DNA from 3 places in the Paenibacillus sp. FSL K6-0108 genome. Region 2 is predicted to be linked to each of the others. Evidence: predicted binding sites of a transcription regulator. Region 2 holds the regulator's gene; each other region holds the start of a gene.
What was found. Region 2 encodes Rex, which represses fermentation and respiration genes when NADH is low (regulators of the CRP and FNR family bind a similar motif). Its sites were predicted from a motif close to TTGTGAAATATTTCACAA; they were not measured.

Region 1 (5,725 bases), 620 kb from region 2:
GGCAAATGAAATTAGGGGCTCATTAAATACAGACTAAGCAAAACGTTTCCTCACTATATGCATATTCAATGCAGCTGCTTGGCGATAGTGTTTGATGCGGATTTTATGGCATGATGAATCATCAAACGAGCAACCATTCATGCCTGAGATACGTGACATAACCATGGACAATTACTGGCGCAAGGTTCATACTGTAGTGTGACCAGTGGTTAAATAAAATGTTCTTCTCTTTCGAAGGACAACAGTCCGGCAGCCGTTCTGCTGAGACCTGATTTACATACACGCAGAGGAGTTGTCGACACATGAATCAAAAAACGATGGAAATGTTTCGCACATTAACGGAATTCCCTTCCGTTTCCGGGTTTGAACGCGAGCTTCGCGGATGGATGAAAGAGCAAATGTCTCCTTATACGGACGAATTTGTACAGGATCGCCTGGGAAGCCTTTTTGGCGTATTACGAGGAGAAGTGTCCGGACCCAAAGTCATGGTTGCAGGTCACTTCGACGAAGTTGGCTTCATGACCACAGGTATCACGGAAACAGGCATGATCAAATTCCGCCCATTGGGTGGATGGTGGAGTCAAGCTGTGCTGTCCCAACGTCTGGAGCTTATCACTCCCGATCGTCGGATTATTGGAGTTGTCGGTTCAACGCCTACGCATCTCCTTGATGAGTCCCAGCGAAACAAACCGGTTGATCTCAATCATATGTACTTGGATATTGGTGCGGATAACCGTGCAGAAGCAGAGTCTTGGGGCATTCGCCCAGGTATGCAGATCGTGCCAATCTGTGAATTCACACCCATGGCTAATCCGAAAAAAATTATGGCAAAAGCCTGGGATAACCGTTATGGCGTAGGACTTGCCCTTGAGCTGATTGAAGCATTGCATAAGGAAACATTGCCAAATACGCTCTATTGCGGTGCAACAGTTCAAGAGGAATTGGGACTCCGTGGTGCTCGCACGGCTGCCAATCTAATTGAACCGGATATTTTCTTTGCATTGGACTGCAGTGCTGCGAATGATATGACAGGAGACAAACAGTCATTTGGACATATCGGTCAAGGCGCTTTGCTGCGTATCTTCGACCCGGGAATGTTCACCCATCGTGGTATTGTTGAATATGTCCAGGACACAGCATCATCCAATCAGATCAAAATGCAATATTTCATCTCTCCAGGTGGTACGGATGCCGGAGCGGTTCATTTAAGCGGTATCGGTGTGCCTTCAACGGTAATTGGCATCTGTGCCCGTTACATCCATACCTCTTCTTCCATTATTCATACGGATGACTATGACGCGGCCAAAGAGTTGCTCGTGAAGCTGGTGAAGGGGCTGGATCAGACGACACTGAATACGATTATTGACAACGCGTAAGGATAGATTAGGAGAGAGCTTGAATTACGTGAGCTCGATCGCTTCCCCCTTTTAAATGTAATTCCAAGAGATGTTCTGACTTCAGCAGAACATCTCTTTTTTGTTGCAACTAGATTAATAGCTAGAACATATATAGAAAAGATTCATAAGATATAACAACGGAAGAGAAACTAAATCATCAAGCAGTGGGGGACCTGTTATGGCAATGAGAAGGAATGGAAAATCGAATAAAGGTTCCACCAAAACAAATGCTGCCAACACCCTTCTCAATGGCAATCTTAAAGGAAAGAACCTGGAAATTATCGTCGCAGCCTTGCTGGTGAGCGGGAGATTAAGAGTAGATGCCGTCACATTGTTTCGAGAAGCCACATTGGTTGTTGAATTGGTTGGACAGTATAAAACACTTCAAAAAATGACACCATCGAATGCTGACAAAGTCGTCCAATTTCTTGACGAAATGGGTGATGTTACTTTGGATGATGTCGTTAGGGCTTTTCAGAAAAGAATAAATTCTTAAAAGGAATGAGGGTGATGTGATGTCTGAATTTGACGGGATCGGCTTCGCCGAACTGATAATTGTAGTCATCCTTGTCATGTTATTTGTATTTGGCTCGACGGATATTGAGAATCTGTCTTCTACGCCTACAACGACCTAAGTAGCCTTATAAGCCGCCTTCCGATTGCATGCATCATGTGATCTAAAGGAGAAGATAAAGAAAAACGCCAGTTTGCAATCAGGACTGGCGTTTTTTGGGGTTCACAGAAATAAAGGGGAGAATGCAATCCAGGCCAAAATAAGAGCCAGCACAATGCAAACATTTTCTACAACGGCTCCATGTTTTGTACCTGTACTCATGAGATTGATCCTTATACGCCACTTGATTGGTGGCAATGGACGAATGCCGCGATTCGTCAATGAATCAGCCAATAAATGCATGGCATAAGCTATTCCTCCGGCCACCCAGATCTCTGGCCCTTGCAAATGAGTCGTACTGTAGAGCAATCCAGCCCATACAGCGGTTCCATATAGGGTGTGTGTCAATCCCCTATGCGTTAACGTGGTACACAGCATTAACAGACTGCCTGCAATCAGATTCCATGGTGCGAATGCATGTCCATAGAATACAAGTCCCAATCCTATCGCAAACATCAACACTTTGCGCAGGGAACGGGACGGCAGGAAAGACACCATCGCAATCAGAATGGCGAGCAGCAGATTCCAAGGTTTCGCCTGCACATAGAAGTATACAAATACAGCGACAGGCAGCAGAATTGTCTGTAAGAGTCGAATCAAGCTGTTCGGCAATGCCTTGGATACGAGTAGCGAATTCGGTTCATCAATGTCCGGTAACAGCGAACCGATCAGGGCCACGGTAACTGCCGGTGCAGTTATGGGCATGCCGGACAATTGCAGAACAGAGAGGGATACAGTGGTCCCGATAATAAGGTGGGATCTTCCCATCATGGTGCAAAAACTTCCTTTCAAGAGTATAGGGAACATGAACGGCCCACTTCCGATATTACATCAAAAAGAAAACAAGAACAATAGTTCGCATTTCTTATTTCCGTGACAGGGCTCACACTTTTAAATTTGTGACTCCTCTATCGCTATTAGTGAAATTAATCACATTTTATGTCAGCATTGGAGGTTATGATTAAAATATAAACCACTAAAAATGATGGTAATGTACAGTGTCCATTCAAGGAGGCATACACACATGAACGGAAACAAAGAAAAATTGGTTATTATCGGTAATGGCATGGCAGGCATAAGTACGGTTGAACAAATTTTAAAATTGAGTTCTCGGTTCGACATTACGGTCTTTGGCACAGAGCCCTACCCCAACTACAACCGGATTATGCTGTCCTACGTGCTGGAAGGCAGCAAAACAATTGATGATATTGTGCTCAATGATCTGCATTGGTATGAGGATTATGGTATTACCCTCCATACGGGTACAACCGTAACACGGATTGATTCCGAGACCCATGAAGTCGTTACTGCAGAAGGCGAACGCTTCCCTTACGACAAAATCATCATCGCAACCGGCTCCAGTTCCTTCATTCTTCCCGTACCCGGTCATGACAAACAAGGGGTTGTTGGGTTCAGGGATATAGCCGATTGTAACGTCATGTTGGAAGCTGCGAAACAATACAAAAAAGCGGCTGTCATTGGGGGCGGGCTTCTAGGCCTGGAAGCTGCCAAAGGGCTGGTCCAGCTCGGGATGGAAGTCACAGTTGTGCATTTGATGCAGGATCTGATGGAACGCCAGCTTGATCCGCAGGCGTCCGCGATGTTAAAAGCCGAACTCGAACGTCAGGGCATCCGGTTCAAGATGGGTGCACAAACCGCAGAGCTGCTTGGTGGCGAACGGGTAGAAGGTATTCGTTTTGCCGATGACTCCGTGCTGAACACCGATTTTGTTGTTATGGCCGTAGGCATCAAACCCAACACGGATGTAGCTCGTGAAAGCGGTATGGAAGTAAACCGGGGCATTGTGGTGAACGACTATATGCAAACATCACTGGATAACGTGTATTCCGTCGGGGAATGTACTGAACATCGCGGTGTATGTTACGGCCTCGTTGCCCCGCTATTTGAACAAGGCATGATTCTGGCCAAACATATATGCGGCGTGGATACCGCTCCTTATGAAGGTTCTGTTGTATCCACCAAATTGAAAATTTCGGGCGTGGACGTCTTTTCGACCGGTGAATTTATCGACAGTCCCGAACATACGGTCATTGCGCATAAGGATGACTGGAAACGCACGTACAAAAAAATTCTTCTTCGGGATAATATCTTAGTAGGTGCCGTACTCTTTGGTGACATTACGGATTCTGCAGAATTACAGAAGTTGATCAAACAAAAAGCCGAAATGACCGATGAATTGTATGCTTCACTGATGGGTACAGGCTGTGGCGGGCACAAAAAGGCTGCCTCCGTGGAAACCATGGCAGAAGACGAAATTGTCTGCGGATGTAACGGGGTAACCAAAGGAACCATTGTCGATGCCATTACGAATCAAGGATTAACCAGCGTAGACGAAATTAAAGCCTGTACGGGTGCAACCCGCTCCTGCGGCGGCTGTAAACCGGTTGTTGAACAAATTTTGCAATATGTGCTTGGGGACAGCTTCACAACAGGTGCCAAACAGGGAATCTGCGGTTGCACCTCCCTCAGCCGGGATGAAATCGTAGCCGAGATTAGACAAAAAGGATTGCAAACGACGAAAGAGGTCATGCATGTCCTGGGATGGAGTCAGCCCGAAGGATGTTCCAAATGCCGCCCAGCCATTAACTATTACCTTGGCATGATTGCGCCAGATACCCATGTGGATGAAAAGGAATCCCGTTTTGTCAACGAACGCATGAACGCCAATATTCAAAAAGATGGCACATATACCGTTGTACCGCGCATGTATGGCGGGGTTACAACACCGGAAGACTTGAAACGCATTGCAGACATTTCGGTCAAATACGATGTAAAAGCCGTCAAAGTAACAGGAGGTCAGCGTCTGGACCTGATTGGAGTCAAAAAAGAAGATCTGCCCAACGTGTGGGCTGAGCTGGATATGCCTTCAGGCTACGCATACGCCAAGTCGCTGAGAACGGTCAAAACATGCGTCGGTTCACAATTTTGCCGCTTCGGCACACAGGATTCCATGGCGATGGGCGCTCTGCTGGAGCGTAAGTTTGAACGTCTGGATCTGCCTGCCAAGTTCAAATATGCCGTAAACGGCTGCCCTCGTAACTGTGCGGAGTCGTGTACAAAAGATATCGGTATCGTAGGCAACGACGGCGGCTGGGAAATATTTATTGGAGGCAACGGCGGCATCAAGGCCAGACTGGCTGACTCCCTGTGCAAGGTGAAGACCGATGAAGAATTAGTTGAGCTTTGTGGAGCAATCATGCAGCATTATCGGGAGACAGCCAACTACCTGGAGCGTACTTCCGAATGGGTGGAACGTGTGGGTCTGGAGCAGATACGTTCGGTTGTTGTCGATGACGTGAAAGAGCGTAAGGCTCTCATGGAACGAATCGAATTCGCTTTGAAGCAAGTGGAAGATCCTTGGAAAAAAGCGCTGCGTAACGAGGAAGGTCAGAACAAACTTTTCCATGGCATAGAAGTGACTGCTCGACCATAGTACTCCGCTTCGACCATTATAAGATAACGCTTTATAAATCCTGTACGTTTAACCTGAAAATAAAGGAGATGTTCATATGACAACACAGCAATCTGCCATCTACTATCCTGCCGGAGAAATCGAAGATTTCCTGCCGCAGATTGGCAGAGTAGTTGAGATTAAAGATCACGAACTGGCTGTATTTCGGACCTCTGATGGCAC
Region 2 (5,725 bases):
ACGCAGTCCGACGGTGAGATAATACAGGCCGGACTTGCCATCATAGATCATGACTACAGCATAACTCAAATATATAGTTCTTATGTGAACCCAGGTGTACCGATTCCTCCGTTTATTACGGGGTTAACCGGTATTACTGATGAAGATGTGGCGGATGCTCCCTCATTGGAAGAGATGATGATGGAGATGGTTCCGCTGCTGGACGATGTTGTACTTGTTGGACACAACGTTGCTTTTGATTTTCATTTTCTTCAAAATGCACTCGATCGCTGTGGTTACTTGCCATTTACCGGAAGGATTCTGGATACGATTGATTTCCTGAAGATTTCGTTCCCGTCACTGGGCTCTTATCAACTCGGTTATGTGTCTTCAGAATTCGGATTTCAGCACGACCGCCCTCATCAGGCAGACAGTGATGCTCTTGCGACAGCTTTTGTATTACTGAAGTGTCTCGATGAGCTGCGTGCATTGCCTCTCATCACGATTCAGCGCCTCAGTGACCTGTTTGCGCCAGAAGACAGTGACTTGGGTTGGTTTTTCGACGGATTGCGTACAGAGAAAGAATCAGAGCCGATTCAGGATCTGGATGGTCATACGTATTACCGTCAGCTCGCCCTGAACGTGAGTGACTGGACCGATATAGGCTCACCACGCGATGAGCGACAGGGTAACCCGCTGGAAGGCGTAAGCTTTGAACAGTTTATGGATCAGGTTAGAGATAACCTGAAGGAGACATTGGACCATTATGAGGAGCGTGAGGCGCAAACTCAGATGTTCAGCAGTGTACGACAAGCTTTGGATGAAGAGAAACATCTATTGATCGAAGCTGGAACGGGTACAGGTAAATCACTTGGTTATTTGTTGCCTGCCATCTATGAAAGTGTGAAACAGGAACAGAAAGTCATGGTCAGCACACATACCATCAACCTGCAGGAGCAATTGAGAGAACGGGATATACCTATGCTGACCCAAGTGGTTCCGTTCCCGTTCAAGGCAGCGGTGTTCAAAGGACGGGGGCATTATCTGTGTCTTCGCAAATTTGAGCATAAAATCAATAAACGTGAATTTGCTACACCGAAAGAGGATTATTTTACAGCAGCTCAGATGATTGTCTGGCTTACCCAGACGGAGTCTGGAGACGATGAGGAGCTTAATCTAAGCGGGCGCGGAGGAGACTTCTGGGAGACGGTACAGAGTGAGTCCGAATCCTGTCTTGGACGTTCCTGTCCTTGGTTCCGCAAATGTTTCTATCACCGGGCCAAACATGAAGCCGGGCTGTCCGATATCGTGATTACGAATCATTCGAAATTGTTTACAGATGTCAAAGCAGCACATCAGCTGCTGCCAGCCTACGAAAGTCTTGTCATCGATGAAGCACATCATCTGGAGGATGTAGCCGGTAAACATCTTGGTCTTCATATGAAATATTTCACGTTGGTTCATACACTGACCCGATTGTTTAAAGATAGCCGTAATGGCCAACTGCCTATGCTTCGTTCTCAATTGTCGGGTCATGAAAATTCGGTACAGTGGGGCTCCATGATTGATCAGATGTTCCCGCTTGCCGTCGAAGTTAAAGAAATGTGGGATCGACTAAGCGATACCTTGTTTGGCCTGCTGCCTGAACGCAGCGATGCTTCTCCTGGCGAGACAGGACAATTCTCTCTTCGACTGAAGCCTTCGCAAAAACCAGCCAAATGGCAGGAATTGCAGGATGCTGAGAACCAAATCTATGTCACTCTAGGGGATTTGATTCGTAAAGGCGACAAGCTGCTGCTTGAAGTAAAAGAAGATCAGGACGATTATCAGTCCGATAGTCTGATTACGGATATCTCAGGGCTTCTAAAGGATTTGGCGACGATCAAAGATAATCTGCGTTTCTTCATGCGCATGGATGATGCCAATACCGTGTACTGGATGGAGGCCAGCGGCCAGTTCCGCAGTAAATCACTGCAACTTTATGCTGTTCCTGTCGATGTCAGTGCACAATTGAAGGATATGTTCTTTGATAAAAAGAAAAGCGTTGTGCTCACATCGGCTACGCTCTCCGTTGACAAGTCATTTCAATTCATGATCGAACAGCTGGGCTTGCAGGAAGCTGCCGAGAATAACCGTCTGTTAACGTCCATGCTGCCGTCACCGTTCAATTATCGCGAACAGGCTCTGCTCGTCATTCCGCGTGATTTCCCAAGCGTGAAGGGCAGCGTAGGCGATGCCCACTTTGTGGATATGCTCGTGCACTCTCTCGCGGAAACGGCTATCGCGACTCGTGGACGCATGATGGTGTTGTTCACCTCCTACCGTATGCTGCGTCAGGTCTATGACCCGCTCAAGGAGGCCTTGTCAGGCAATGATATATCTTTGCTGGGGCAAGGGGTGGACAGCGGCAGCCGTTCCAAGCTTACACGCCGCTTCCAGGATGCAAAAGCGACGGTTCTTCTTGGCACAAGCAGCTTCTGGGAAGGGGTGGACATACCCGGAGAGGCTCTGACCTGTCTTGCGATTGTCAGATTGCCATTCCAGCCCCCGAATCATCCATTGGTCGAAGCGAAGAGCGAGCTTTTGCAACAGCAGAAGAAAAACCCGTTTATGAAGCTGTCCGTGCCACAAGCTGTCATCCGCTTCAAACAGGGATTTGGCAGACTGGTTCGTACAGGCAAAGACAGAGGCATTGTAATTGTATACGATACACGCGTTATTGAAGCGTATTATGGCAAGTACTTTTTATACTCATTACCTGGTCCCAAAATGGAGCACATGCTCACTGAGCAGATGGTTCCACGCATTTCGGAATGGCTCGAGAGACCAACCGATGAACAGCAATAAAATAACAGCTATAATCTGTAGCTAGCATGATTGCATGCCGTCATGGATTGGCGGTAAAATTGAGTAACCTCATTCATTCGTTTCATGGATATACGAGTAAAGTGAGTTAAGCAATTATCCATTCTATAACAAGGAGCACCCTGTTTAATTCAGTAATCATTTTTGCATCGTTTTAGACAGGGTGCTCCTCTTTTCATCTATCTATCGTGGCCTTGGTAAGGGGGAGCATTGAATGAAATCAGATAAAATTTCGGAAGCCGTGGTGCGTAGATTGCCTGTTTACTTGCGTTATTTGAATGAACTGCATCAGCGCGAAGTCAATACGGTTTCTTCACAAGAACTTGGACTGAGGCTGGATTTGAATCCTGCCCAAATTCGTAAAGACTTGGCTTACTTCGGTGACTTTGGTCGTAAAGGGATCGGGTATGACGTTTCATATCTCATCGAGAAAATCCGCCATATTTTAAAAATAGACCAGCAGATCAATGTGGCTCTTGTCGGAGCAGGTAATTTGGGACATGCTTTGTCCAACTATAATGCCTATCTCAAAGACAACATGAAAATAGTTGCTGTATTTGATGCCTACGGTCCGAAGATTGGGAGTCAAATCAACAGTCTGACGGTGCAGCCGATGAATGAATTAACGGATGCGGTCAAAAAGGATAATATTCGGATAGGCATTATCACGGTTCCCGATACGGAGGCCCAAAATGTCGCGGATCAGCTAATTGAGTCAGGAATTGAAGCAATTCTTAATTTTGCGCCAACCATCCTGAAGACTCCGCCGCATATTCGCATTCACCATGCCGATTTTACGACAGATCTGCTTAGTCTTGCTTATTATTTGGAAAATGGAAAGGACGACGAGGAAGATGACGACAAATAGATGGGTCATTCACAACGGCAAATTTGCCGTGAGTGAGGGCACGGATTGGAAAGTAGTCAAAGGTTACATGGTCATAGAGAATGACAAGATTGTGCATATTGGTGAGACGTTGCCGGAAGGAGACGAAAACCTGACAAAGGTGGACGGAAAAGGACTGCTCTTCTTGCCGGGTCTGATCAATACGCATGGTCATGCAGCGATGTCGCTTCTGAGAGGTCATGGTGATGATCTGGCGTTACAAGTATGGTTGCAGGAGAAAATGTGGCCAATGGAAGCCAAAATGACGTCTGAAGACGTATATTGGGGCACGTCGCTATCCGTGCTTGAAATGTTGAAGGGCGGAACAACGGCGTTTCTGGATATGTATGATCATATGGATCAGGTGGCGAAAGTGGTGGAACAATCCGGCGTTCGGGCTGCTCTGGCACGTGGAGTAATCGGTCTTTGCTCAGAAGAAGAACAACAGCGCAAACTGGAAGATTCCGCAGCATTTGCCCGTCAATGGAATGGACAAGCAGATGGAAGAATTACAACTGTAATCTCTCCACACGCACCTTACACTTGCCCTCCGGATTACATAGAGAAGCTGGTACAGGTAGCTCATGACCTGAATCTGCCTTTGCATACGCATATGTCTGAGACGCTTCGTGAAGTGGAGCAGAACGTGGCTGATTACGGACTGCGTCCGGTTGAACATCTGGAGAAATTGGGCTTCTTCTCCCGTCCATCTCTGGTTGCGCATGCAGTGCATCTGAATGATGAAGAGATCGAGATTCTCGCACGGCATGATGTAGCCGTTTCCCACAATCCAGGCAGTAACCTGAAACTAGCTTCGGGTGTTGCGCGTGTACCTGATCTGCTGAAAGCAGGCGTGACAGTGTCCCTGGGAACAGACGGTCCGGCAAGTAACAATAACCTGGATATGTTTGAAGAGATGAGACTGGCTGCATTGATTCATAAAGGGGTATCCGGTGACCCTACGGCAGTTCCAGCAGGGGAAGCGCTGCTGCTCGGAACTTCGTACGGTGCCAAATCCATTTTCCTGAATAATACAGGTGCTCTGCAATCAGGCATGAAGGCCGACTTCATCGCGCTGAACATCGAACAAGCCCATTTCTATCCGCATACGGATCTAATTTCCCATACGATCTACTCGGCATCGGCCAAAGATGTGGAGCATGTGTGGGTAGATGGTAAACAAGTGGTTAAACATGGGGAGTGTCTTACAATGGATGAAGAGCGTATTCTGCGTGAGTCTCAACTGGCATTTGACAGTCTGCTTGCCCGTTAATTACAAGGACAGCAGCGTCATAGGGAAAGGAAGTTCGGCTTTTGAAGAAAAAAAAGAAGTGGATATGGATTTCGCTGCTGCTCCTGGTTCTGATTCTGTTTGGACTTCAGCGTTATTATATCTATGTTACCCAGGATCAGCGCAAGGAAGAGGCATTGGCCATACAGGCAGCCCAGGAACAGCTGGGGATTACGTCACACGAAGACCTGCGTAAGTATGTTTGGGGGCAAAAAGACGGTGGAGACAACATATACTGGACCCTGATTGGCAAAGATAAGGATAACCAGGATGTCTTGGTGTGGATTAAGTTCGATGAGAACAACAAACCTGTGACGGGGACCAATGCGGTGCACGGTGAACTGTTGAAGAACGGCATGTCTGAAGCTCAGATTCGAAATCGGTTCAGCTCAGAAGTTCCAGGTGGAGAGATCAAACGAATTATGCCAGGTGTTGTGAATGGAATCTATGTATGGCAAGTGTATTATAACGATGATACTCATAACTATTATCGGTTTTACCGCTTTAGTAACGGGGAACAGGTAGATCTGGTCTATACGATCCCGAATAGCTAGAATCAGCAAGCTTACTATCATTTGAAAAGAATACATTAAAGAACCGGCAGACGGAAACCCGACTGGACCGGTTCTTTGACGTGCTTTCCTGATCATTTTGGATTTGAATAGTTAAAATTATTAATTTATTCATATTTTCGCCTTAGATAT
Region 3 (5,725 bases), 2.8 Mb from region 2:
AGAGGCCGAACCGATGATTTGCTCCGCCACCAACTCGCACTGCATACTTTTCAAGCAAACGGTGCCCTGGTGTTGTTTTACGAGTATCGACCAGTCGTGTAGAAAGGCCATCCAACGCATCAACATAAGTACGCGTACGGGTAGCAATACCAGACATGCGCTGCAGCAGATTAAGAGCCAAGCGCTCTCCTGTAAGCAGGCTATGTGTGCTTCCTTCCACCTCAGCCAGAATTGTACCATGGGTAACTGCGTCACCGTCTTTTACCCTCGGCGTGAATACAAGGCCAGGATCGACTACCTGAAACACGAGTTCGGCTACCGTAATTCCTGCAATAATTCCATTGTCTTTGGCATGGATAACGGCCTTGGACAGGCTGCCCGCGGGAATCGTCACACTTGTTGTGACATCCCCTGCACCAACATCCTCACGAAGCCAGTTTTTGATGGATTCGATGAGTCCTTCATTATATCCGTTCAGTATCATGACATCAATTCCTCCACAATCGCTTGTTCTCGCTGCTGCAGACTGTGCTTCTGCCATACGGCATCGTCACGCTGCGGGAAATCCTCACGGTAGTGGGCTCCCCGACTTTCCTCGCGGTGTAATGCTCCAGTGGTAACCAGCCAGGCACAGGTCAACAGGTTGGCATATTCCATCTCTTCTTTGTGAGTAAACTTCTGATCAAAAAATGGAAGTTCTTGTTGCAGTTTTTCCATTGCTGCTTGTAGATTACCGCCATTCCGGCGCAGTCCCACCTGACGTACCATCATTTTTTGCAGACGCAAGCGCCTTTCGGATACCGGCTTCTGCTCATCCTTTATAATTCTGCTCAAGCTTGTTGATGCAGGAGCCCCTTTGTGCAGTGAAGCAAGTGGAGGAAGAGATTGAATACGATCAACGATTCTCCGGCCAAACACAATTGCTTCAGACAGAGAATTGCTCGCCAAACGATTAGCGCCATGCACTCCAGTAGAGGATACCTCACCGCAGGCAAATAACCGGCCAATACTGCTCTCCCCGCTGAGATCCGTCTTCACTCCGCCCATCATGTAATGTGCAGCAGGAGCGACCGGAATCCAGTCTGTGGTCATATCCAGTCCGTATCGCATACAGGTCTCATAAATGGTAGGAAACCGATGCTTAATCATCTCCGCCGGTTCATGCGTGATATCCAAATATACAAACGTACTGTTTGTCGATTCCATCTCACTGACAATAGCCCGGGCGACGATATCACGTGGTGCCAGTTCAAGCTGTGCATGATATCGTTCCATGAAGCGCTCGCCTTTCACATTGCGCAAATAGGCTCCTTCGCCACGTACCGCCTCGGACACCAGGAAACGTGGTGCTCCCGGATAACAAAGGGAGGTCGGGTGAAATTGGATAAACTCCATGTCTCGGACAACCGCTCCGGCACGATAGGCCATCGCCACGCCATCTGCTGTAGCCACTTCCGGGTTAGTTGTATATCGATACAACTGTCCAGCCCCGCCAGAGCATAATACGGTTGCCTCTGCCTTCACAAATACTTGCGAACCGTCAGCCTTCTGAACCAACGCACCTACACATTCTCCCTGCTCTGTAATCAGGTCAATGACAAAATGCTCATCCCATACTTCAATCCCCGGATGTTCATTGGCCTGTGAAGCCAGTGCACGTACAATCTCATATCCCGTTGCATCGCCATTAGCATGCAAAATACGGCGGTGGCTATGCGCACCTTCCTGCGTCAACGCCAACTCGCCGTTCTCCAGATCAAACAAAGTACCCAGTCGAATCAGTTCTTTCACTCCGTCCGGGCCCTCGTTCACCAATGCTTCGACTGCTTCGGAGCGGCAAAGTCCCGCTCCGGCAACAAGTGTATCTTGCAAATGGTAGGCAGGTGAATCATCCTCAGCAATAACTGCAGCAATGCCCCCTTGCGCATACCGGGTGTTACTTTCCAGTAATGACTTCTTCGTGATCATCAACACACTACGTTGTTCACTCGCCTTGATCGCAGTAAACAAACCAGCAATGCCCGAACCAATAACCAGCACATCCGTCTCCACCATCGGCAGCGCGGACAGATCAAAATCCACTAAGTATTGCGGTATCATGTTATTTCACCTGTCTTGGAGCAAGAGTAGCGCATGCTACTTCACCAGTAACATGCGCTCTAGTGATTCTCTGGCTTTGTCGGCAACGGCTGGCGGCACGTAAATTTGCGGCTTCATCGTCTCCAGGCATTTAACCAGCTTTTTCAAGTTGTTAACCTTCATATTCGGACATACGAGGAACTTGGTAGCAAAGTGGAATTGTTTATCCGGGCTATCGAGACGCAGTTGATATCCTGTGCCATCCTCGGTGCCTACGATAAATTCTTTAGCGGAAGAATTCTTGCAATATTCCAGAATAGCGGTTGTGCTACCTACGAAATCACCCATCTCTACAACCTCAGGGCGACATTCCGGGTGAACAACGAACTCGGCATCTGGATGCTTCGCTCTCATCTCAACCACGTCTTTGACTGTCAGCATATCATGGGTATTGCAGTAACCTTCCCAGATAATCATTTTCTTGTCTGTATGTTGTTGCACATAATGTCCCAGATTTTTATCCGGTACCCAGATGATTTCATCGGAATCAACAGATTGAATGACTCTGACAGCATTGGCCGATGTACAACAAATGTCGGTCTCTGCCTTGATCTCAGCTGAAGAATTGATGTACGTTACAACTTTGGCATTCGGGTGCTGTGCTTTCAATTTACGTAAGCCTTCAACGTTAACCATATCTGCCATAGGGCAGCCTGCACGCTCGTCGGGGATGATAACCGTTTTGTTAGGGGCAAGAATTTTAGCGCTTTCACCCATAAAATGAACCCCACAGAAAACGATAACATCCGCATCGGTTTGTGCTGCCTTCTGGGCCAGCAGAAACGAATCCCCTCGGAAGTCAGCGACCTCCTGCACCTCGTCACGTTGATAATAATGGGCAAGAATAATGGCATTCCGTTCCTTCTTCAACTCCATCAGCCGCTCACGCAGCTCCCGGTTCATCTCAGCCTTGCGCTCTAAAGCCAGAGCTTCCACCTGTGATCCTCTCCTTATCGGGACAGCCTCATCCGCTGTTTCATATGGCAAATCCAAGTCGTTATTTTCGCTTGAGAAACGAATCACAAGCGGTTTAACAACTAATGTACACAACGTTCACGACTCTGTCAATAAATGAAAAGAGCCCGGAACAATGGCATAACCGGCTATTTCCTACGTAGTTCGCCCTAAAGCTCCCGGTTATCATTATCTATGCAATTTAAATGATTATAAAAAAAAGAGAGCCCTGGGGCTCTCTTTTTCATCTACCACAATAGGCAGACGATGTTATACATTAAGACGTTGGCTTCGGTCCACCATCATCCGGGTCATTGCTGTTCCCTTTGTCCAGATTCGGAGCTTCGTTAGGAATATCTCCGGCTGGTGGCTCAGGCGTTTCATCCTTGCCTTGGATACGGACGCGTACATCACCGATGTTATCGATGATCGCCTCTCCGCCTTCGCTAGGCGTACCTTCTCCTTCGTTGCTGTTTTCATCTTTAGGAGCCAGGGAACCCGTCTCGATCAATTGCTTGATCTGATCCATTTCCAATGTCTCCACTTCCAGCAACGTTTGAGCGATTAGATGCATCTCTTTCGTATGTTTAACGAGCAAGTCCTTACATTTCTCGTAACATTCGTTAATAAAGCGTTGCATTTCCTGATCAATCTCATAAGCGATGGAATCCGAGTAATTCTGTTCGTGACCGATATCCCGACCAAGGAATACCTGTCCCTGCGAACTACCAAACTGCATAGGTCCCAGCTTCTCACTCATACCGTATTCCATAACCATGCTGCGAACAATACCTGTCGCTTGTTGGAAGTCACTGTATGCACCAGTACCAATCTCACCGATGAACAGTTCTTCAGCAACACGACCTCCAAGTAGTCCGGTTACTTTATCCAACAGCTCTTGTTTGGTCACCAACATGCGGTCTTCTTTTGGCAACATGATTACATACCCACCCGCACGTCCGCGCGGAATGATGGTCACTTTATGTACCATATCAGCATGTTCCAGGAAGTATCCTACAATCGTATGGCCTGCTTCGTGATATGCAACGATGCGCTTCTCACGGTCACTGATAACACGGCTTTTCTTCTCCGTACCCACGATGACACGGTCAATCGCCTCGTCAACTTCTTTCATGGAAATATCTCTGCGATTACGACGTGCCGCAAGCAATGCCGCTTCATTCAAGAGATTTTCCAAATCTGCGCCGGAGAACCCGGTTGTACGCTTCGCGATAATATCCAACTTCACGTCTTTGGTGAGTGGTTTGTTGCGAGAGTGTACTTTCAGAACCGCTTCACGACCTTTTACGTCAGGACGGTCAACCGTGATTTGACGGTCAAATCGACCTGGACGCAGCAAGGCAGGGTCCAGAATATCTGCACGGTTCGTTGCGGCAACGATGATAATACCTTCATTGGCTCCGAATCCGTCCATTTCAACGAGTAACTGGTTGAGGGTTTGTTCACGTTCATCGTGGCCTCCACCAAGACCAGCACCACGCTGACGTCCTACAGCATCAATCTCATCGATAAAGATGATACATGGGGCGTTTTTCTTTGCATTTTCAAACAAGTCACGTACACGAGATGCACCGACACCGACGAACATTTCAACGAAGTCAGAACCGGAAATACTGAAGAATGGTACACCCGCTTCACCGGCTACAGCACGAGCGAGCAAGGTTTTACCTGTACCTGGAGGACCTACAAGCAATACGCCTTTAGGAATCCGGGCACCTACTGCTGCGAATTTACGAGGGTCCTTGAGGAAGTCCACGACTTCAACAAGCTCCTGTTTCTCTTCGTCAGCACCCGCAACATCTTCAAATGTAACCCGTTTCTTCTCTTCGTTATAGAGACGGGCACGGCTTTTACCAAAGTTCATTACTTTACCGCCGCCGCCTTGAGCCTGATTAAACAGGAAGAAGAACAGCAGGAACATAATGATCAAAGGAATAAAGGAAGTCAGCAACGTCAACCAGATGCTGTCACCTTTCATAGGTTCCTGATGATATTGGAATTTGTTCGTTTCGCTTGCAGTTACAAGCTCACTAATTGCCTCATCCGTAGGAGGAATATACGTTGAGAAATTTTCTGATTTGGCTCCGTCAGGCGTCTCCCTGTATTGACCGGTCACGAGGTACGTCTGACCGTTGAATTGAACCGTCAATTCAGAGACGTTATTGGCCTTGATCGCCGCGCGCAACTGATCATATCTAGGATTATCGGTGGCTTCGCCGCCATTGCTGACGAACTGGACTATCCCCACCACAACTAAAAAAAGAATCAAATAAAAAGCAGAATTCCGGATGAACCGATTCATCCCCTACCTCCTCTCGAGACACTTTAATTATTTTAACATAGCCCGACATGGCTTCTCAACAGAAGCCACCAACAGATATGGGCTTGGAGCTAGCTTAAACATTAGTTGCTGTAAACTTCCGGTTTCAGAATCCCGATGTAAGGGAGGTTCCGGTACTTCTCAGCATAATCCAGGCCATAGCCAACGATAAATGCATCCGGAATGTCAAAACCTGTGTAATGAGCTTCAAGTTCAACCTTGCGACCTGAAGGCTTGTCAAATAGCGTAACTACGCGGACGGATTCAGCACCGCGATTCTGCAAGAGCTCG

Region 1: the regulator Rex is predicted to act here: its motif matches at 2,989-3,006, upstream of nirB (nitrite reductase large subunit NirB).
Region 3: the regulator Rex is predicted to act here: its motif matches at 3,147-3,164, upstream of nadA (quinolinate synthase NadA).

What each region holds. Positions count from the first base shown of each region.
Region 1 is NZ_CP150288.1:5,494,853-5,500,577, forward strand. It holds gene MHB49_RS25035 (M42 family metallopeptidase) at 303-1,376, shown strand; gene MHB49_RS25040 (hypothetical protein) at 1,576-1,893, shown strand; gene MHB49_RS25045 (metal-dependent hydrolase) at 2,134-2,841, opposite strand; gene nirB (nitrite reductase large subunit NirB) at 3,095-5,524, shown strand; gene nirD (nitrite reductase small subunit NirD) at 5,601-5,725, shown strand, end outside.
Region 2 is NZ_CP150288.1:4,870,617-4,876,341, reverse strand. It holds gene dinG (ATP-dependent DNA helicase DinG) at 1-2,826, shown strand, start outside; gene MHB49_RS21985 (redox-sensing transcriptional repressor Rex) at 3,059-3,712, shown strand; gene MHB49_RS21980 (amidohydrolase) at 3,699-5,003, shown strand; gene MHB49_RS21975 (DUF5590 domain-containing protein) at 5,045-5,575, shown strand.
Region 3 is NZ_CP150288.1:63,957-69,681, reverse strand. It holds gene nadC (carboxylating nicotinate-nucleotide diphosphorylase) at 1-484, opposite strand, end outside; gene nadB (L-aspartate oxidase) at 481-2,100, opposite strand; gene nadA (quinolinate synthase NadA) at 2,137-3,075, opposite strand; gene ftsH (ATP-dependent zinc metalloprotease FtsH) at 3,371-5,416, opposite strand; gene hpt (hypoxanthine phosphoribosyltransferase) at 5,518-5,725, opposite strand, start outside.